Regions from separate parts of the Defluviitalea raffinosedens genome, predicted to be linked through region 1. Evidence: a T-box and tRNA genes for the amino acid it is inferred to sense, from the RefSeq annotation. Region 1 holds a T-box; the other holds one or more tRNA genes.
The links. The T-box of region 1 lies ahead of leuS (leucine--tRNA ligase). A T-box ahead of a tRNA ligase gene usually reads a tRNA of that ligase, here a tRNA-Leu.
Positions count from the first base shown of each region.

Region 2: it has a tRNA-Leu gene. The T-box ahead of leuS (leucine--tRNA ligase) is inferred to sense a tRNA for this amino acid. The anticodon was not compared.

Region 1 covers NZ_JAFBEP010000001.1:51,804-63,186, forward strand. The annotation lists gene JOD07_RS00270 (hypothetical protein) at 1-67, shown strand, start outside; gene JOD07_RS00275 (hypothetical protein) at 126-341, opposite strand; gene JOD07_RS00280 (hypothetical protein) at 464-1,312, opposite strand; gene JOD07_RS00285 (CBS domain-containing protein) at 1,362-1,793, opposite strand; gene leuS (leucine--tRNA ligase) at 1,933-4,338, opposite strand; T-box leader at 4,480-4,715, opposite strand; gene fusA (elongation factor G) at 4,768-6,843, opposite strand; gene aroF (3-deoxy-7-phosphoheptulonate synthase) at 7,129-8,154, shown strand; gene JOD07_RS00305 (prephenate dehydrogenase) at 8,147-9,244, shown strand; gene aroA (3-phosphoshikimate 1-carboxyvinyltransferase) at 9,259-10,530, shown strand; gene JOD07_RS00315 (SGNH/GDSL hydrolase family protein) at 10,633-11,301, shown strand; gene JOD07_RS00320 (TrkH family potassium uptake protein) at 11,338-11,383, opposite strand, start outside.
Region 2 covers NZ_JAFBEP010000003.1:79,230-90,612, reverse strand. The annotation lists gene JOD07_RS03640 (FAD-dependent oxidoreductase) at 1-1,384, shown strand, start outside; gene JOD07_RS03635 (aminotransferase class V-fold PLP-dependent enzyme) at 1,519-2,838, shown strand; gene JOD07_RS03630 (DsrE/DsrF/DrsH-like family protein) at 3,111-3,587, shown strand; gene JOD07_RS03625 (PAS domain-containing sensor histidine kinase) at 3,720-5,351, shown strand; gene gdhA (NADP-specific glutamate dehydrogenase) at 5,519-6,868, shown strand; gene JOD07_RS03615 (sulfide/dihydroorotate dehydrogenase-like FAD/NAD-binding protein) at 6,986-7,810, shown strand; gene gltA (NADPH-dependent glutamate synthase) at 7,812-9,209, shown strand; tRNA gene JOD07_RS03605 (tRNA-Gln) at 9,375-9,446, shown strand; tRNA gene JOD07_RS03600 (tRNA-Leu) at 9,452-9,535, shown strand; gene xylA (xylose isomerase) at 9,789-11,105, shown strand; gene xylB (xylulokinase) at 11,163-11,383, shown strand, end outside.

The DNA.
Region 1 (11,383 bases):
TCTTCCTCCAAATCAAAGAAAAAAATTCGAAGCCTTACTTCAAATGATGCAAATGATGAATATGTAGTAAAAGCTATAGGAATGTCCCTATAGCTTTTTATATCACAATAAGATTATTGAATTGGTTAATATACTTCATAAAATTCATCTTCATCGAATCCTGATTCGTAGTCTCTGGTCCAATCTTTCTTTCGAGCAGTACTATTCGATAACTTCACTCTTCCCTTCTTTTTATTCCTTCCAGCTTCCAGTTCCATTTCTTTTCTCTTCTGCGCCTCTGCTTCCTTCTGAAGTCTCTTCATTCTCTCATAGCGATCAAATTCTGTTTCTTTCTTTGACACTACTATTCTCCTCCTATTAATGATTAAAACAATACTATTATATTATTATTCATAAATAGGAGTCCTGTCAATATCCAAAAGAAAAATCCTCAATTTTTTTCTATTATTTTACATTTAAAATATTATCTGTAAGCTGCAGGAATAAAATATTCGAAAGTCCCTCCCTGATTGATTTCACCAAAAAAGCGATAAGCTGGTTCTACAAGAAAGTTTTGATCTTTGGATTTTGTATAGACCAGTTCTGCCTGGCGAATATCTACTATGAGATTCTCTCCGTCAATCGGTACCTTTTCTAATTCATTATAAGCTTCTTTTATGGATTTAACAGACACAGTTTCATTGGATTTATAAATGAGCTGGTAACACTGAAGTTCTAATATTTCTCCGCTATAGCTTATATTTGCCTGTGTACAATAGCCATAATTTAAAATCCCTTCTAAAGTATTCACAAACCGTAGGTGATACATATTTTGATCCGGTATATCTTCTATAATGCTTTTTTGATGATGGCAAGCCAGATTTAAGGATTCTATAAATTCCATTACGCCTTCTATGGCTTTTTCTTTTGAAATTTTAGCATCCACATTTTCGTTTTTTCTCAACCTATTATATTTTATGACGCCTTCATTTTTGGAAACGATAAGCCGTTTTTCAGCATCTTCGATGATATACTCTGTTGGATTTTCTTTAACAGGATTCTTTATATCTAATTTTTCTCTGTAAAATTCCGCATCTTCTAAAGTCTTTTCTATACCCCGAACTTCATAGGTCTTCATACGGCTAATCAGATGATTTTCCAGACGAATATTTAGGTCATATACTACCTTTTGAGGAGGATTGAATATACCACCTACCGTACTGTTCATAAGCATTCCAGGCAAAAGACCGCTGTTTTCACTGAGATAATATAGAAAGGGTATGCCAATAATGGTAAACAGGATTAGAAACCAGTTTATTTTTCGCACATCCATAGCTAGTCTCCTTTATAACAAAAGGTATGGCGTTCACCATACCTTTTATTTATTGAAAATCAGGCATACTGGGTGTTGAAATGTTTTTTAAGGCATCTTCGGCTTCATCCTGGAGCTGCCTTTGTGTTGCCAAGTCCCCTAAAGAAACCATTCCAACAATTTTGCCATCTTCTACTACTGGAATTCTTCTGATTTGATTTTCTGCCATTAAACGGGCTACCTCGTCTACATCCATATCCGGAGTACAGGTCACCACATTATCAGTCATCACATCTTTACATAATGTATTATTTACATCCTGGCCTTCTGCAACATTGCGAAGGACGATATCTCGGTCTGTAATAATACCGACGATTTCATCTCCACTACGTACAGGAACAGCACCTACGTTAGCATCCCTCATAATCTGAGAAGCTTTTAAAACAGATTCTTCTTCGTCTACAGCAAGTATATTCTGAGTCATTATATCTCTAACTTTCATCATTGTCCCTCCATAATAATGATTTCTTTATTATTTTGGGCAATATCATTGTAAAATATGTATAGACTAAATTTAATGTTTTTTCATTAAAAAAAGAGCCTTGCACCAGCAAATTTCATTTGCTGATGCAAAAGCCCTTTTATTTTACAACTAAGTTTACAATCTTTCCTGGCACATAGATTTCTTTTACGATGTTTTTGCCGTCCAGTTTGCCTTCTACCAAAGCTTTTGCTTTTTCTAGTACCGATTCTTTGGATTCGTTAAGATCCACTTCGATGGTGCTTCTTAATTTGCCATTCACCTGAACAGCAATTTCAATAGTGTCTTCTTTCATCTTTTGTTCGTCATAGGTTGGCCATGTTTCTTTAAACACAGATTCTGTATGACCGGTCATCTCCCATAATTCTTCTGCAACATGAGGAATAAATGGAGCCAGTAAAACGATGAGGGTTTCTATAGTTTCTTGATCCAGTCCATTAGATGCTTTGGCGATATTTGCCAATTTATTGGTATATTCCATAAATCCGCTGACTACGGTATTCAGATGGAAGTCTTCCATTCTGGTTGTAATTTCATAAACCAGTTTATGTCTTGTTCTTTCCATTTCTCTGGTAGGTTCTACATAAGCATCTTTGTTTTCTGTAATCAGCTTCCAAACTTTGTTAATAAAACGATATACTCCGTCAATTCCTCTGTCATCCCATTCGGAATCCAATTCAGGAGGCCCTACGAATAATTCATACATACGAAGAGAATCGGCACCGTATCTTTCTACCAATTCATCCGGGGATACGACATTTCCTTTGGATTTACTCATTTTCGCCCCATTTTTCGTAATCATTCCCTGGTTAAACAGGCGTTTAAAGGGTTCTTCAAAATCTACTACACCGATATCGTATAAGAATTTTGTATAGAATCGTGCATAGAGAAGATGAAGTACCGCATGCTCGATACCACCTACATAAATATCTACAGGCAGCCATTTTTGCATCATTTCTTTACTTACCAATTCTTTATCATTATGAGGATCGGCATATCTTAAGAAATACCATGAAGAACCTGCCCACTGAGGCATTGTATTGGTTTCTCTCTTAGCAGGGCCACCGCATTTTGGACAAGTGGTGTTCACCCATTCTTCAATCGCTGCCAATGGTGATTCTCCTGTTCCTGTAGGTTCATAGGATTCTACTTCCGGAAGGGTAACTGGAAGCTGATCTTCGGGTACTGCTACTGCACCACATTTTTCACAATGAACGATAGGAATAGGTTCTCCCCAATATCTTTGTCTTGAAAATACCCAGTCTCTTAATTTATAATTTACTGTTTTCTTGCCTATGCCATGTTCCTGAAGGTAATTTGCTATAACTTCCTTAGCTTCTTTGGAAGAAATACCGTCAAATATTCCGGAATTAATCATCACTCCATCTTCTGTATAGGGTTCTATAAGTTCTACGGCTTCTCCTCCTTCCTTTTTAATGACCTGAATAATAGGAAGGTTGAATTTCTTAGCAAAAGCAAAGTCTCTTTCGTCATGGGCGGGTACACACATAATTGCGCCTGTACCATAATCTGCTAATACATAATCAGAAATCCAAATTGGAATTTTAGCCCCGTTAAGAGGATTAATTGCATATCTTCCGGTAAATACTCCTGTTTTCTCTTTGTCCGCCATACGGTCTACGGAAGATTTGGTTGAAGCCTGGAACACATATTCTTCCACTGCTTGCTTTTGCTCTTCAGTGGTGATTTCAGGTACACTTTCATGTTCAGGCGCTAAAACCATAAATGTCGCTCCATAGAGTGTATCCGGTCTTGTGGTAAAGACTTTAATCTGTTTGTCTAAACCATCTACTTTGAAATCAATCTCTGCGCCATAACTTTTTCCAATCCAGTCAGTCTGCATTTTCTTTACTTTCTCAGGCCAGTCCAAGTCCTGCAAATCATTGAGCAGTCTTTCTGCATAAGCCGTAATCTTTAACATCCATTGACGCAGATTCTTCTTAGTGACTAAAGAACCGCAACGTTCACAGGTGCCGCCTACAACTTCTTCGTTGGCAAGACCTGTTTTACAACTGGGGCACCAGTTAATTGGCATTTCCTTTTCATAAGCCAGCCCTTTTTCAAACATTTTTACAAAAATCCATTGGGTCCATTTATAGTAATCTGGATCTGTTGTGTTCACTTCTCTGTCCCAATCATAAATAGCACTGATTTCATGGAGTTGTCTTTTGAAGTTCGCTATGTTTCTGGCAGTTCCTACTTTAGGATGGATACCTTTTTTGATGGCATCATTTTCTGCCGGTAACCCAAAAGCATCCCAGCCCATAGGATGAAGCACATAGTAATTTTGCAATACTTTATAGCGACTCCATACATCACTAAGCACATAGCCTCTCCAGTGTCCTACATGAAGTCCGTTTCCTGAAGGATAAGGAAACATGTCTAAGCAATAATATTTCTTCTTATCAGGTCCATCTTGATTAATGGGATTCTTTTCCCATCTTTCACGCCATTTTTTTTCAATAGCTTTATGATCGTAGCGTATGTTACTCAAAATCCATTCCTCCTAATAATGCAAATTATGTAACATCATAATAAAAGAATTTGCTTGCGAAACTCTCGCATGTAATTAAAAGAGTTTCACTTGCGAAACTTTCGCATATAATTAAAAAAACCTTTCGTCTTAGTTAGAGACGAAAGGTTACTCCGCGGTACCACTCTAGTTTATTCTCTATACGAGAATACACTTATGATATGTATTTGACATACATATCTTTCCTTTAACGGGGATACCGTCGCCACCTACTCCAATTTCAGCGGGAGACTCCAAGGGGAGTTCAGTATTTCTCGATACTGTTTTGCACCACCCAACAGCTCTCTAAAATCTCTGAAATACCTACTAATCCTTTTCATTGTCTTTACTGATATTTTTTGAGGCAATTGTATCATATTGAATTGAAAAATGCAAGGTATATTAAGCTTCTTTCTTTCTTGCTTCGATCACCTTTTGCTGTACATCGTGAGGTGCTTCTTCGTATCTGTCAAACTTCATGGTGAAGCTTCCTCTTGCCTGGGTCATGGAACGAAGGTCCGTTGCATATTTAAACATTTCGGCCATAGGCACTTCTGCATCAATCTGTTGATATTTGCCTTTTGGCGCCATCCCTAAGATTCTTCCTCTTCGTTTATTAAGATCTCCCATAATGTCCCCTGTATATTCATCCGGAACAGTTACAGTAACTTTTACAATGGGCTCTAAAATCACAGGTTTAGCTTTTAAAAGCCCTTCTTTAAAAGCAATGGAAGTAGCAATCTTGAATGCCATTTCGGAAGAATCTACAGGGTGATAAGAACCATCAACCAAAGTAGCCTTTAGCCCAACCACTGGATATCCTGCCAGTACTCCATGTTTAACACTTTCCTGAAGACCTTTTTCTACTGCGGGGAAATATTGCTTTGGAACAGCTCCACCAAAAATCTTTTCTTCAAAAATATACGGAACTTCCAGATTACCTGAAGGCTCAAACTCCATCCAAACATCTCCGTATTGACCATGCCCACCGGACTGCTTTTTATGTTTTCCTTGAACTTTAACTTTACCTTTAATAGTTTCTCTGTAAGGAATAGTAGGAGGTAGTAATTCAACTTCTATCTTAAATTTAGATTTAAGTTTGTTAATAATCACATCCAGATGCTGTTCGCCTATACCATAGATGATTTCTTCATGGGTTTCTTTATCTAAGAAGATGTGGAAAGTCGGATCTTCTTCCATAAGTCTCTGAAGCCCTGAAGACATTTTTTCTTCGTCACCTTTTCCTTTCGGAAATACAGCCATCTGCATGAGGGATTCAGGAAACTCTATTGGAGGATAAATGATCGGTTTACTAGGATCGGATAAAGTATCTCCTGTCATCGTATCATGAAGTTTTGCAACTGCCCCTATGTCTCCTGAATTAAGCTCTGATACTTCAATTTGCTCTTTACCTTTAAGTACGTAAATGTGGGAGATTTTTTCTTCAACGTCTTTATTTCCATTATATAAAACGGAATCTGCCTTCAGTTTTCCTGAGTACACTTTGAATATAGAGAGCCTTCCAATATAAGGGTCTACAATGGTCTTGAAAACGAATACAGAAGTTGGTTCATCCACAGCACATTTTCTCTCTTCGTCTTTTTCTGTCTTTGGATTTTTTCCTTTTAGAACAGCATGAACTTCTGATGGATTTGGCATGTACTCAATGATCGAGTTAAGCAGAACACGAATTCCTGTATTGTTCAGTGCTGTACCACATAATACAGGTACGATGCTTCCATCCAACACTCCTTTATGCAGGGCTTCCTGGATTTCTTCCAAAGTGAATTCTTCTTCATTAAAATATTTCTCCATCAATTCTTCTGAAGTTTCTGCCACTGCTTCCAGGATCATATTTCTGACAGGATCAATTTCATCTTCCATGCCTTCAGGAATATCACAAGGAACAACTGTACCATTGGCAAATCTTCTTCCTTCCATCTTAACCACATTTACAAAGCCTGCAAATCGCTCATTTTCTTTAAAGGGTACCTGGAAGGGCGCGATACATTTTCCAAATTTTTCTTTCAGCTCTTCCAATATTTTAGGTAAATTAGCATGTTCATCATCCATAGCATTCACAAAAATCATTCTGGGAAGATTTGCTTCTTCTGCGTATTCCCAAGCTTTCTCTGTTCCTACTTCTATGCCGGATTTGGCAGACACAACGATAATGGCTGAATCTGCAGCACGGACTGCCTGCTTTACTTCTCCTACAAAATCAAAATATCCCGGTGTATCTAAAATATTAATTTTGGCATCTTTCCACTCAACAGGAATAATAGATGTATTAATACTAAACTTTCTTCTTATTTCTTCAGGGTCATAATCACTTACGGTATTGCCTTCATCAACTTTTCCCTGTCTTTTAATTTGCCCTGTAACATATAACATTGCTTCTGCTATAGTAGTCTTTCCACATCCCCCGTGACCCAAAAGTACAACATTTCGAATTTGATCCATGGTATAGGTTTTCATTGAAGTTTCCTCCCCCGTTATATTTTTACAAAGTCTTCACAATAGACTTCATTTTCAGTATATTTATTATATTCTACGCGAAAGCAAGATTTCCTTCTTGATTTTAATATTTTTATCCAAATCCTTTATTCCATTCATCTTATTTTTATGTATTTGCTTCTAATAATATTGTACATATTTTTTTATATTCTCTCATAATTGACACACATACTTTATAAGTGTAAAATGTTAAAAACATTCTAGTATTTATAAGAAATGTTTTTAATTATACAAGGAGGCTTTAAAATGATTGTTGTAATGCGTCATGATGCTACGGAGGAGAATATTAGAAACGTTGTTCAGGCAATCGAACAGTGTGGATTAACAACTCATCTATCAAAAGGTTCTGAAATTACAATCGTCGGTGTTATAGGAGACAAATCAAAATTAAGTAAAATCAACCTTGATCTGTTGCCCGGAGTAGAAAAACTCGTGCCCGTAACAGAATCATATAAATTGGCAAATAAGAAATTCCATGTAGGTTCTTCTGTCATAAAAGTTGGTAACTGTGAAATTGGCGGAAATGAAATTGTTATTATGGCTGGTCCCTGTGCAGTTGAAAGCAAGGAGCAACTCTTAGAAACCGCCCATGCAGTTAAAAAAGCAGGCGCACAGATCTTAAGAGGCGGAGCTTATAAACCCCGAACATCTCCCTATGCTTTCCAAGGGCTTGAAGAAGAAGGCCTTAAATATATGGCTGAAGCAAGGGAAGAAACCGGTCTTGCTATCGTTTGCGAAGTAACCAGTATACAGGCTGTAGAAACTGCTGTCAAATATGTGGATATGTTGCAGATTGGCGCAAGAAATATGCAGAATTTCCAACTGCTTAAAGAAGTGGGCAAAACGAATATCCCTGTCCTGTTAAAAAGAGGTCTTTGCGCCACTATTGAAGAATGGCTCAACGCTGCAGAGTATATCATGAGTGAAGGAAACACCAATGTTGTACTGTGCGAAAGAGGCATCAGAACTTATGAAACTGCTACAAGAAATACACTGGATATCAGTGCCGTACCAGTTATTAAATCAAAAAGCCATCTTCCAATCATCGTAGACCCAAGCCATGCTACTGGAGTTCGTGCCTACGTTCCTTCTTTGGCAAAAGCTGCTGTTGCTGCAGGGGCTGATGGTCTTATGATCGAAGTACATCCCAATCCTTCCTGCGCTCTGTCAGATGGGCCTCAATCCCTTAATCCCGATGACTTCTTTAAATTATGTTCCGAATTAAAACCTCTTGCTGAGGTTATAGGAAGAAGCTTTAACGGCCATGAATAAGGTTGGAATCATTGGTCTTGGACTGATTGGAGGCTCTTTGGCAAAAGCCCTGAAGCAAAAATGCAACATCAATAATATCATTGCAATGGATATAGAAAACAGTGCCCTAAAAAAAGCACTGGATGAAAAAGTTATTAATGATTTTACAACAGTTGTAGACGAACATTTTTCTGACTGTGATCTCATATTTATATGTACACCGGTTAAGCAGATTTCCTCTTATGTAAAAAAGTTGCTTCCTTTTATAAAAGATGACTGTATCCTTACAGATGTGGGAAGTACAAAGTCTGTTATTTTAAATGAATTAAATGTCATCCTGGACAATACGAACATTCACTTTATTGGAGGGCATCCTATGACTGGCTCTGAAAAAGCCGGTTATGGTGCCTCTAAGGGACACTTGTTTGAAAATGCCTATTACATTCTTACGCCCCAACCTTCAACCCCTGAGAACAAAGTGGAACAATTAAAAAACATCATTGTTTCCATAGGAGCTATACCGGTTATTCTCTCTCCCCAGGATCACGATTTAGTAACTGCATCCATAAGCCATGTGCCACATATTCTGGCTTCAGCTTTGGTCAACATGGTAAAATCTTTGGACGGCAAGGACAAATACATGCATAAATTGGCTGCCGGAGGATTTAAAGACATTACCCGTATAGCTTCCTCTTCTCCTGAAATGTGGCATAATATTTGCATGACCAACCAAAAAGAAATCTTATATGTGATCGATTACTTAATAGAAATCCTCATGCAATTCTCATCTGCTGTCAGAAACAAAGAAGATGATTATATCTGGAACTTTTTTAACAGCGCCAAACAGTATCGGGATACCTTCTCCAACAGAAGTCCCGGACCATTTATGAAAACTTACGAAATTATAGTGGATATTATAGACCAACCGGGAAGCATTGCAAGCATCGCTACTTTATTAAGCAATCATGGTATCAATATTAAAAATATAGGCATCATCAACAGCAGAGAATATGAAAATGGCGTTCTCCAGATTATATTTGACGATGAAACAAGTCAGGAGAAAAGCATTAGACTACTTCAGGAAATGAATTATGTGATCTATAAAAAGTAAAAAGGAGGCCCATTATGATCGTCAATCCTAAGGATCGAATCAATGGAGAAATTACTGTTCCAGGAGATAAATCCATCTCTCACAGAGCCGTTATGCTTGGTTCCATTGCTGAGGGCATAACTGAAGTTACAGGATTTCTGATGGGCGCAGATTGTCTTTCTACCATTGAATGCTTTAGAACACTTGGTATTCCTATTGAAGTAAATGACAAGAAGGTCACCATCCACGGGAAAGGACTTCTGGGACTTGCGGCACCAGCAAAGACCTTAGATGTGGGCAATAGTGGCACAACGATAAGACTTATGTCAGGAATTCTCTCCGCTCAGTCTTTCTCATCGGAGCTTACAGGAGATGCTTCCATTCAAAAAAGGCCAATGCTGAGAATAGTGGCGCCGCTAAGAGAAATGGGAGCCAAAATAGATGGAAAAGAAGGCGGCAAATACTGCCCTCTGCATATTGAAGGCCAACCCTTAAAAGGGATCCATTATAATCTTCCTGTAGCCAGCGCTCAGGTAAAATCTGCCATACTCCTTGCTTCTTTATATGCTGAAGGAGAAACTATAATTATAGAACCTGCTCCTTCCAGAAATCATACAGAGATTATGGTAAATTTTTTTGGCGGAAAAATCGTCCAAAAAGACAATGTCATCATAAGTTCCCCGGTAGAAAAGCTTACCGGACAATACATAGAGGTTCCCGGAGACATCTCTTCAGCCGCCTACTTTATTGCCGCTGCACTGATCCTTCCAAATTCAGAGCTATTAATTAAAAATGTCGGTGTTAATCCCACTCGGGATGGAATTATTACCGTATTTAAGCAAATGGGCGCCGATATTGAACTTCTTAATCAGCGCACTCAATGCGGTGAACCGGTAGCGGACATTTTGGTTCGTTCTTCCGATCTTCATGGCACAGAAATTGGAGGAAGTTTAATTCCCAAACTGATTGATGAAATTCCTGTCATTGCTGCAGCTGCATGTTATGCTCAAGGTACAACCATTATAAAAGATGCACAGGAATTAAAAGTAAAAGAATCCAACAGAATTCAAACTATGGTATCGGAACTTAAGAAGATGGGAGCATCCATTACAGAAACAGATGACGGAATGATTATAGAAGGAAGTCATTCTTTAAGAGGTTCAGAAGTAGAAAGCTATCATGACCACAGGGTTGCTATGTCTCTTGCCATTGCTGCCTTAAGAGCAAAAGGTGAAACAAGGATCCATAACAGTGACTGCGTAAACATTTCTTTCCCAGACTTCTTTTCTTGTCTTGAAAAGCTTTAAGTTTGATTCTGTCTTAAAAGCCTGATTGCACAATTTTAAAGATTCGAATATAATATATCCATGAATTGAACATGCCATGATGAATTATTGGAGGGTGAAAAAATGATCAAAACTACTATCGTCGGCTTTGGAGACAGTCTTACTTATGGATATGGGGTTCCACGAAATGCTGGATATGTTGAAAGGCTAGAAAAATTTATGCCCCAGTACTTTCCCAATATCTCATGGCATATATGCAATAGCGGCACTTCGGGAGATACCACCAGAGAAGGTTTAATGAGATTAGAAAAGAATGTTCTTTCCTTTCATCCGAATATCGTATTTATTCTGTTCGGATCAAATGACTCTGCTATGAACGAAAAGCAATTCAGATCTCTCGAAGAATATGAAAATAATTTAAAAGAAATCATCGTAAAAATCAAGAATCATAATAACCGTACGGGATTAAACGGCTGCATCCCTATTCCTGTATTAATTACGCCTCCCCCTGTTCGGGAAGAAGTATGTGCGCCTGTTCGAACCAATAATCGGCTAAAGCAGTACGGGTATATCGTTAAAACATTGGCCAAAGAATATCACTGCCCCTTGATTGACTTTTTTGAACAGGTAATAAGCCATGAAAATTACTATGAATTGCTAGCAGATGACGGTCTGCATCTCAGTGAAAAGGGTTATGATCTTCTGTATGATCTGGTGTTTGCAGAGATTACGAAGCTCATAGATTACCAAGGGGTATTAAAAGATTGGGACAAATATGAAGAAGAATATTAAAACATCCTCAGATCCTCTGAGGATGTTTTCTTTCACTTATATTTCATTTCTCCAGGACTTCGGCGCAAACAGGGCTACCATG
Region 2 (11,383 bases), on a different contig from region 1:
AGGACAACTTTTTAAACAGATCCATAAATTTTTCGGTTCTAAGGAACATAAGGCAGGTATGAGAGGGATATATATAGGAGAAATGCTTCTTAAGGAAGCAGAAGATTTAGGTATTGAGATATGGCTTAATACAGAGGTAGTAGGGCTTAATGCCAATAAAGAAGTATGGGTAATTCAAAATAAAAAGAAGTCTTTGACGGTCCAAGGGGAAAGAATCATTATCGCAACAGGAGCCCAGGAAAATCCCATCAATTTCCCTGGATGGACGCTCCCTGGGGTGATGGGTGCAGGCGCAGCCCAGACCATGATGAATATTCATAGGGTTAGGCCTGGGAACAAAGTGCTTATGGTAGGATCGGGAAATGTAGGGGTCATTGTATCCTATCAACTCATACAGACAGGCATAGAAGTGGCAGGAATTATCGATGTAGGGGAGAAGGCGGGCGGATATGAGGTTCATATGGCAAAGTTAAGAAGAGCCGGGGTGCCTTTTTATCCGAGGCATACGATAAAAAGAGCTCTTGGAAGTACTTGCGTAGAAGGAGCGGAGATTGTAGAGGTGGATGAGCATTTTAAACCCATAGAGGGCAGCGAAAAAATTTTGGATGTCGATACCATCTGCCTTGCTACGGGTTTTACCCCTTTAGGAGAACTGGCATGGATGGCAGGTTGTGCCTTTCTGTACAATCCTTCTTTGGGAGGGCATATTCCTGTTCACGATGAAAACATGGAAACCAGTATAAAAGGTATCTATGTTGCAGGAGATATAACGGGAATAGAAGAAGCGAGCATCGCCATGGAAGAAGGCAGAATGGCAGGCCTTGCAGTGGCCTGGTCTCTGGGGCTTTATGAAAAAGAAGAATATATAAAATATGCAGCTTCTGTTAAAAACAGGCTTTCTCAGCTAAGACACAATATTCATGAAGGAAAAAGTCAAAAGAGCATGGTGCTTCCATCCAAAGAGAGGTTATTAAAAGGAGCCGTTGCAATCGTTGAATGCACTCAGGAAATCCCTTGTAATCCCTGTGAAGCTTCCTGTCCCAGGCATGCAATAATGATTGGAGATCAGATCAGCAATACACCCAAAATAGATTATGAGAAATGCATCGGGTGCGGACTTTGTGTTCCTGCCTGCCCGGGTCAGGCCATCACCCTTAGAGACTATATTTTTTCAGAAGAAGAAGTTGCCTTATCCATCCCCTATGAATTTTTGCCCCTCCCTAAAAAAGGAGAAAACGTTATGGCGGTGAATAAAGATGGGCAGGCAGTATGTCCTGCAAAAGTCGTTCGGGTGGTCCAGTCCCCTAAATATGAAGGGACAGCAGTAGTGACCATTTCTTATCCAAGAAAATTTTTCTATGAAGTTGCTTCAATTAAAATATAATCCTAAGAATGGTGTCTGCCATATACATTTGTGGATTCATTCCAAATGTGGAAATGTATATTGACAGGCACCATATTCTTTTTGATTAATACTATAATATTAAGCCAATTTGCTATATTTTGGGGGTGGGGAATATGAACCCATATGGATTTCGAAAGTGGGTGGTGGGTGTAGAGGGGAAAGTCCCCCTCATAAATGGGAAATGTGTAACGGGCGTTAATTTTGATAATGGAGCCACTACTCCTCCTCTCATTTCGGTGATGGATGCGGTGAATCGTTTTGCTTTTTGGTATTCTTCTGTTCATAGAGGAACTGGATATAAATCAAGACTGTCTTCACAGATTTATGAAAAGGGCAGGGAAATTGTCTGTGATTTTGTCGGAGCTGATTCTAAAAAGGATGTGGTCATCTTTACCAGCAATACAACCCAGGCCATTAATAAAGCAGCTATAAAATTAGGAGAAAAAGGGGGAAAAGAGGTTGTATTATCTACAGCTATGGAACATCATTCCAATGATTTACCTTGGAGGAATCACTTTCATGTGGACTATATTGGAATCGATGGGCATGGACGGCTGGATATGGGAGATTTGGAGCGTAAACTTAAAAAATACGAAGGGAAAGTAAAGATCGTTACCATGACAGGAGCATCCAATGTACTGGGATATATTAATCCAATCTATAAAGCAGCAAGAATTGCGCATCAGTACGGAGCTAAAATATTCATAGACGGAGCACAGCTCGTTCCCCATACTTCTGTTGATATGAAATCTCACAAAGATCCGGAGCATATAGACTTTTTGGCGTTTTCTGCCCATAAACTGTATGCGCCTTTTGGCATCGGGGTTTTAATTGGGCCCAGAGAAGTTTTTGTTGGAGAACCTTCTGATCCCGGCGGGGGAACGGTAAAATTTGTTACCCATGATGAAGTGGTGTGGAATGATCCGCCACAAAATGAAGAAGGAGGCTCTCCCAACGTCATAGGAGTTGTAGCCCTTATACAGGCTATAAGAACCCTTAATGCAATGGGAATGAATGCCATTGAGGCTCATGAAAGAAAGTTGGCAGCCTATGCAATGTATAAATTAACTCAAATCCCCGATATAGAACTATATGGAGATATTCATGATATAGAGGATAGATTAGGTATTATTTCTTTTAATATTAAGGGAGTTCCTCACCGGGTTGTGGCATTGGCCTTGTCCTATGAAGGCGGTATTGCAGTGAGAAATGGCTGTTTTTGTGCGCAACCTTACATTCAGATGCTCTTAAAGCTTTCTAAAGAAGAAATCAAAGCCTACATAGAAGATGAAACAAAAACTCGGCCGGGGATGGTCAGAATCAGTCTGGGGTTTTATAATACTTTCCAGGAAATTGATCGTTTGGCTGCATTATTAGAGTGTATTGTACGGAATAAAAAATATTATATTGATCAGTATGAGAATTTAGATTAATCATTGTGATCAATGCAAAGGGCGAAAAAGTTCGCTCTTTTATTTATTATATAGGGAAAATTTTCGAATTTCCTATTTCAAAAAAGCTTCCAGGCAGGATGGAAATTTGAATGTATTGAATTTTGTCGGTTTGCCGACCGCGTTTGGCGCGAGAGTTTCGAAGGAGAAATTCTTTCTTGTGAAAAGAATGTTATACATTGATCGTTGAATTTTATTATAAATATTGAATAAGAGGATAAAATACTAATAAAATTTTATAAGGAGATGAAAAATTGAGCAAAAAATTAAACTTACTCATGTTTAGCGGCGACTATGATAAAGCTTTGGCGGCTCTTATTTTAGCCAATACGGCAAGAGACATGGATATGGAAGTAACCATGTTCTTTGCGTTTTGGGGACTCTTTTTGCTTAGAACAGGAGAAAATGGAAATACAGAAGAGAAAAGTCCTTATGAAAAACTGTTTGGAATGATGACACCAAAAGGACCGGAAGAACTTCCACTTTCTAAGATGAATTTCAGTGGATTAGGGAAGAAAATGTTGATTGACATGATGGAAGAAGATGGGGCCCCAAGACTCATAAACTTTTTAAACGGAGCAAGAAAAAGAGGAGTGAATTTTTATGGCTGTAAGCTTTCTATGGAAATTATGGGGATCTCGAAAGAAGAGCTGATTCCTGAGGTAGAGGTCATAGAAGCCAAAGAATATCTTAAAGATGCTCTTGAATCAGATATCCAGCTCTTTATTTAACATTAGTACAAAATTTTCCTTAATTCCAAAAATATATTTACAAATTTACCTGTAAGGGTATAATGTTGTTATACTGATTCCAAAAATAAAGTAATTTTCTTGACTTTAGGGGGTGAGCATATAAATCACAGATTGATTGATACGGATGCCAAAAAACTGGAAAAGGGTCAGATTTGGCTAGACATAGCAAAAGAAGGAGCCAATGATGGTTTTTGGGGTCTGGATATACCTCAAAATACAATCTACTATAATGGAAAAATCAGAGAGTATTTTGATGGAGATAAATCCACCCTGTATATGCCTATTGAGTTTTTAAAAGAAATCATACATCCTATGGACATTGATTATGTTAATGAGACTTTAAAACGTTATTTGAAAAGAGAAATATCCATTTTTAAAACAGAATGCAGGGTAGCCATTCAGCCTTCAAATTATGAATGGGTTCTCATTCAGGGAAAAGGCATTTGGGATGAAAATGATGAACCGTTGTATCTGGCGGGCTCCTATACTTTACTTAAAGATTTCACGAATGCAGTAAACCATCATTATGATATAAAAAGGCAATTAAAAGAAACTTCGGCCCTTTTGGATACGATTTTTGACAGTATCCCTGATCCAATTTACATTAAAGACACTGAAGACAGGATTATTCAGTGCAACATGGCAGCTCTTGATCTTTGGGGATATACCAGTGAAGAAGTCATCGGGAAAAAATGTACAGATCTTAAAATGTGCAGTAAGCCTTGCACGGAGTCGATCACCCAAAAGGCCTGTCAGTCCAAAAAGACTGAAAAAATCCAAACCTATATAGAGAAACTGGAAAAATGGGTGGAGATCATGGCATATCCCGTTTTTGACAAAGATACGAATGAAGTTCAGCTTGTGATGGAGCACATTAAAGATATCACAGATTTGAAGAAAGTAGAACTCATCCTCCAGGAAAATATAAAATGTCAAGAGAAATTACTTAAGGAAGCGCAACGCGACAATAAAGCCAAAACAGAGTATTTTACCAATGTATCCCATGAGTTAAAAACGCCTTTAAACATCATTTTATCTACGTTGCAGCTTTTAGAAACTTTCTACTTGCCTTCTGAAAAAGAAAAGAAGTATGCAAGTATTATGAAACAAAACTGTTACAGACTTCTTCGTCTGCTCAATAATACTATTGATGTAACAAAAATTGATTCCGGCTTCTTTAAATTGCATTTGGAAAATGCTGATATTGTTTATGTTGTTAAGCAAATTACTTTGTCGGTTGAGCAATACATAAAAAACAAATCGATTAACCTTCTGTTTGAAAGTAAAGTCTCCAAGCAAATCATGGCTTTTGATGCAGAAAAAATAGAGAGAATTATGTTAAATCTTTTATCCAATGCTGCCAAGTTTACTCTACCTGGAGGCGTCATTAAAGTAGGAATAGAAAAACAGGATGAGAAAATCCTTATATCCGTAAAAGATACTGGCATAGGTATACCATCCCAAAAACAACATGTGATTTTTCAGAGATTCGGTCAGGTAGATTCCAGTGCTACACGGCAATATGAGGGAAGCGGAATAGGATTGTTTCTTGTTAAATCTTTAGTGGAAATGCATAATGGTACCATTCATGTGCAGAGTGAAGAACATAAGGGGACAGAATTTATCATCGAACTTCCAATCAAAGTTCTTAAGGAAAAAGCCAAAGAACCCCTTAATAATGAAAGAAGTTCTTATAAAAATGTCGAAATGCTCAATATAGAGCTTTCAGATATTTATGAATAGCCGTGCAGAATGTAAATTCTGTAGGCTTTTTTTTATTTTTTGTAGAAATGTTAAAAAAATATATTTGCAAATTGCAGTCTACGTGATATAATGGTGCCAATGTCAGACAATTGTATATAATGCATGTTAATAATAATTATCTTTCATTGTATAGAGGAGGAGACAAAGTGGAATTTAAAAGCAGCTATTTACAAGAAGTCATGGATAGGGTCATTGCTAAAAATCCGGCTGAACTTGAATTTCATCAAGCAGTGAGGGAAGTACTCCATTCCTTCGAACCGGTTCTTGAAAGACATCCCGAATACATCAAGGCAGGGATTGTTGACAGAATTGTAGAACCGGAAAGAGTGATCATGTTTAGGGTATCCTGGGTTGATGACAATGGCAAGGTTCAGGTAAACAGGGGCTTTAGAGTACAATTTAACAGTGCTATAGGACCTTATAAAGGAGGCATCCGATTCCATCCTTCTGTAAATCTCGGGGTTATTAAATTCTTGGGCTTCGAACAAATCTTTAAGAATTCTTTAACTGGTCTGCCAATGGGCGGAGGTAAAGGTGGAAGCGACTTTGATCCTAAAGGAAAATCTGACGGAGAAATTATGCGTTTTTGCCAAAGCTTTATGACAGAGCTTCAAAGACACATCGGTGCAGATACGGACGTTCCAGCAGGAGATATTGGTGTTGGAGCAAGAGAAATCGGATATATGTATGGACAATACAAAAGACTTCGCAATGAATTTACAGGTACATTAACTGGAAAAGGCTTAACCTATGGGGGAAGTTTAGTTCGTACTCAGGCAACAGGATATGGCTGCTGCTACTTTACAGAAGAAATGTTAAGAACCAAAGGAGAATCCTTTGAAGGTAAGACTGTAGTGATTTCAGGATCTGGGAATGTTGCCATTTATGCAGCAGAAAAAGCACAGCAACTGGGCGGAAAAGTTGTTGCTCTTAGTGATTCCAATGGATATGTTTATGATGCAGAAGGCATCAAATTAGATACAGTAAAACAAATCAAAGAAGTTGAAAGAAAGAGAATCAAAGAATATATCAACTATCATCCAAATGCAGAGTATCATGAAGGATGCTCAGGAATTTGGACAATCCCTTGTGACATTGCACTTCCTTGTGCAACACAGAATGAACTGGATGGAGAAGCTGCAGCAACCTTAGTGAAAAACGGATGTATTGCAGTGGCAGAAGGGGCCAATATGCCTTCTACACCAGAAGCTGTTGAGATTTTCCTTAAGAACGGTATTTTATTTGGACCTGGAAAAGCTGCCAATGCAGGAGGCGTTGCTGTTTCAGGTCTCGAAATGAGTCAAAACAGTATGAGATATTCCTGGACTTTTGAAGAAGTGGATGCAAAATTAAAGCAAATCATGGCAAATATCCACAAGAGTGCTCAGGATGCGGCTAAAGAATATGGCCACGAAGGTAATTATGTGGTAGGAGCTAATATTGCAGGATTCTTAAAAGTAGCTGAAGCAATGTTGGCACAGGGAATAGCTTACTAAAATACCCAAATTGATTTAGAGATGTAACTTATGTATAATGTAATAGAAGCCTTATTTGTTGCTTGTTCAAATAAGGCTTCTCCTATTATTGAGTTATTTTACAGAGGAGATGTAAAAATGTATAAAATCTTGAAAAAAGAAAAACTGAACGAAGCTGTAGAGCTAATGGTTGTTCATGCACCTTTTGTAGCACGAAGTTGCCAACCCGGGCAGTTTATCATTCTCAGGGCCGATGAAAAAGGAGAAAGAATTCCATTAACCATTGCAGATTACGATAGAGAAAAAGAAACTGTTACCATTATTTATCAGATTGTTGGATACTCTACCCAGCTACTAAGCAGCAAACAAGAAGGAGATACGATTCCTGATTTTGTAGGGCCCTTAGGAAAACCTTCTGACCTTAAAAAACATAAAAGAGTATTAGGAATTGGCGGTGGCGTTGGAGCAGCCCCCCTATATCCTCAAATACGAAAACTTCATGAAATGGGTGTGGCAGTAGATGTGATTCTGGGTGGAAGAAGCAAAGAGTTTATTATCCTTGATAAGGAATTTGAAGCGATTTGCGATAAGGTCTACTATGCAACCGATGACGGCACAAAAGGCAAAAAAGGATTCGTGACCGATGTACTGAATGAACTATTAAATGAAGGTAAGGAATATGATGAAATCATTGCCATAGGGCCTCTTGTAATGATGAAAGCTGTTGTAGGCATTACAAAGCCGAAAAATATCAAAACGGCAGTATCCCTTAATCCGATCATGATTGACGGAACAGGGATGTGCGGAGGATGCAGAGTGACTGTTGGCGGAGAAACAAAGTTCGCTTGTGTGGATGGCCCTGATTTTGACGGCCTTTTGGTAGATTTTGACGAATGCATGAGAAGGCAGGGAATGTATAAGGAAGAAGAACATTCTTGCCGCATTGGACTAGGAGGAAAGTAAAATGCCTAATATGAGTTTAAAAAAAGTAACCATGCCTGAACAAGATCCCAATGTAAGAAATAAAAATTTTAATGAAGTGGCACTTGGATATACCAAGGAACAAGCCATGGAAGAAGCAACAAGATGCCTTAACTGCAAACATAAACCCTGTGTATCCGGATGTCCTGTGAACGTTCCTATACCAGAATTTATTAAGGAAGTAGCAGCAGGGAACTTTGAAAAAGCTTATGAACTCATTACTTCAGAAAACAACCTGCCAGCCATTTGTGGCAGAGTATGTCCCCAGGAAAATCAATGTGAGGGTGTATGTGTAAGAGGCATAAAAGGAGAACCGGTAGGTATTGGAAGGCTGGAAAGATTTGTTGCCGACTACCATATGCAGCATGCAGAGAAAAAGTCAGTGCAGATTACAAAAAATGGGATTAAAATTGCAGTGGTTGGGGGAGGCCCTGCAGGACTTACCTGTGCCGGAGACTTGGCTAAATTAGGATATGATGTAACCATTTTTGAAGCTTTGCATGCTTTAGGCGGTGTACTCATGTACGGCATTCCGGAGTTCCGTCTTCCAAAAGCATTGGTTGAAAAAGAAATAGAAACTATAGTAGATCTGGGCGTTAAAATCAATAAAAATGTTGTAGTAGGTCGTTCGATCACAATTGATGAGTTATTTGAAGAAGGCTACAAGGCAGTATTTGTAGGGAGCGGTGCCGGACTTCCTAAATTCATGGGTATTGAAGGAGAAAGTTTAAACGGAGTATACGCTGCCAATGAATTTTTAACCCGAGTGAATTTAATGAAGGCATATGATTTCCCCAATAATCCTACTCCTGTAAAGGTTGGTAAAAAAGTTGCAGTTATTGGCGGCGGTAACGTGGCAATGGATGCTGCCAGAACAGCCAAAAGACTTGGAGCAGAGGAAGTTTATATTATTTATCGCCGCGGAGAAGAAGAACTGCCGGCGAGAAAAGAAGAAATTCATCATGCAAAAGAAGAAGGCATTATCTTTAAACTGCTTGCAAATCCTAAGAAAATCCATGGAGAAAACGGATGGGTAAAAGCCATTGAGTGTGTAGAGATGGGTCTTGGAGAACCGGATGAATCAGGAAGAAGAAGGCCTGTTGAAGTTGAAGGAAGTAATTTCATAATGGATATGGACACAGTGATCATAGCCATTGGACAAAGCCCTAATCCACTTATTCGCCAAACGACTCCGGGCTTAGACACCCACAAATGGGGCGGAATTATTGTAGAAGAAGAAACCATGCATACCAGCAAGCAAAATGTTTATGCCGGAGGCGATGTGGTGACTGGTGCAGCTACTGTGATCTTAGCCATGGGGGCAGGGAAAAAAGCAGCAAAAGCTATACATGAAAAAATTCAGAGCACAATGAATGCATAATAGCTCGTACATTTCGTACGAGTTATTTTATTACATAGGAAATCTCTTCGAATTTCCTATGTAATAAAAAGCCCTCCGGGTGAGACGGCTTTTTTGAAAAAAACTACTGGACAAACTAAATCATTTGTGCTAGAATATGAAGTTGTTCGGACAAATTAATATTGTTGGGTAGTCGCCAAGCGGTAAGGCACAGGATTCTGACTCCTGCATCCGAAGGTTCGAATCCTTCCTACCCAGTATTGGCGGATGTGGCGGAATTGGCAGACGCAGCAGACTCAAAATCTGCCGGTGGCGACACCGTGGGGGTTCGACTCCCTTCATCCGCATTAATAAGACAGAGCACTTACAAGTGCTCTGTTTTTTTATTGCATAGGAAATTCCTCTGAATTTCCTATGCAATAAAAAACTTCTTATATAATTTTAAAAGCTTAATACAGGATCTTTTTAGCAGGTAGAATGAATAGAAAAGTAAGAAAATATTAAAAAATAACTTCTTAAAATGGGTTGAAAAAGTTTTGTGAATACTATATAATAGAATTAAGTTGTTAAAATCAATTTAAAAACTTTGGAGGGGATCTTATGAAAGAATATTTTGAAGGCATTAAGAAGATTCAGTATGAAGGACCTAAATCTACTAATCCTTTAGCATTTAAATACTATGACCCAGAAAAAATTGTTGCAGGCAAGCCTATGAAGGATCATTTCAGATTTGCTATGAGCTATTGGCATACTTTAACTGCTATGGGCGCTGATATGTTTGGAGAAGGCACAGCTAAGAGACCTTGGGCAGGAAAAGAAGGCATGGAACTTGCTAAAGCGAGAGCAGAAGCAGGATTTGAATTTATGAGCAAATTAGGTATCGAATATTTCTGTTTCCATGACCTTGATATTGCACCAGAAGGCAATTCCTTAGAAGAAAAATTTGCTAATTTAGATGAAATCTCTGATTACATCTTAGAATTAATGAAAAAAACAGGTATCAAATGTTTATGGGGAACAACCAATGCATTCAGCCATCCAAGATTCGTTCACGGAGCATCTACTTCTCCTAATGCGGATGTATTTGCTTTTGCGGCGGCTCAGGTTAAAAAAGCCATTGACCTTACTAAGAAATTTGGCGGAGAAAACTATGTATTCTGGGGTGGAAGAGAAGGTTATGAAACACTTCTTAACACCAATACAGCTTTAGAACAAGACAACTATGCAAGATTTTTACAAATGGCAGTAGATTATGCTAAGAAAATTGGCTTTACAGGACAATTCTTAATCGAGCCAAAACCAAAAGAACCTACAAAACATCAATACGATTTTGATACAATGACTGTTTTAGGATTCTTAAGAAAATATAATTTACAAGACCATTTCAAAATGAATATAGAAGCGAACCATGCGACTTTAGCAGGACATACCTTCCAACATGAACTGAACATGGCAAGAATTAACGGCGTATTAGGAAGTATCGATGCTAACCAGGGAGACATGCTATTAGGATGGGATACAGACCAATTCCCAACCAATATCTACGATGCTGTTTTAGCGATGTACGAAGTGCTTAAAAACGGAGGTATCGCACCTGGAGGATTTAACTTCGACGCTAAGGTAAGAAGAGGTTCCTTTGAAGTAGAAGACTTATTCATCGGATACATTGTTGGTATGGATACCTTTGCAAGGGGTCTTATCATTGCGGATAAATTGCTTCAAGATAAAGTATTAGAAAGCTTTATCGAAGAAAGATATGCAAGTTACAATGAAGGCATCGGAAAAGATATCGTAGAAAATAAAGTAGGCTTTGAAGAATTAACTGCCTATGCATTAAAGCATGATAAGATTGTAAACAAATCCGGAAGACAAGAACTCTTAGAAGATCGAATTAATCAATATATCTATACACTGTAGTAAAGATCGATTTATTGGGTTGTTGATACAACAACCCTTTCAAGGAGGAGAATAGGTATGATTTTTTTGGGGATTGATTTAGGTACATCATCTGTAAAGGTACTTGCTGTTGATAAAGACGGAACAATTCTCGGGGAATCTTCCAGGGAATATCCGGTGTATTATCCAAAAAGTAATTGGGCGGAGCAAAATCCTGAAGACTGGTGGATGGGTACCAAAGAAGCTATTAAAGAAGTTATTCAAAAAAACAATCTTCCTGAAGGGGAAATCCGGGGAAT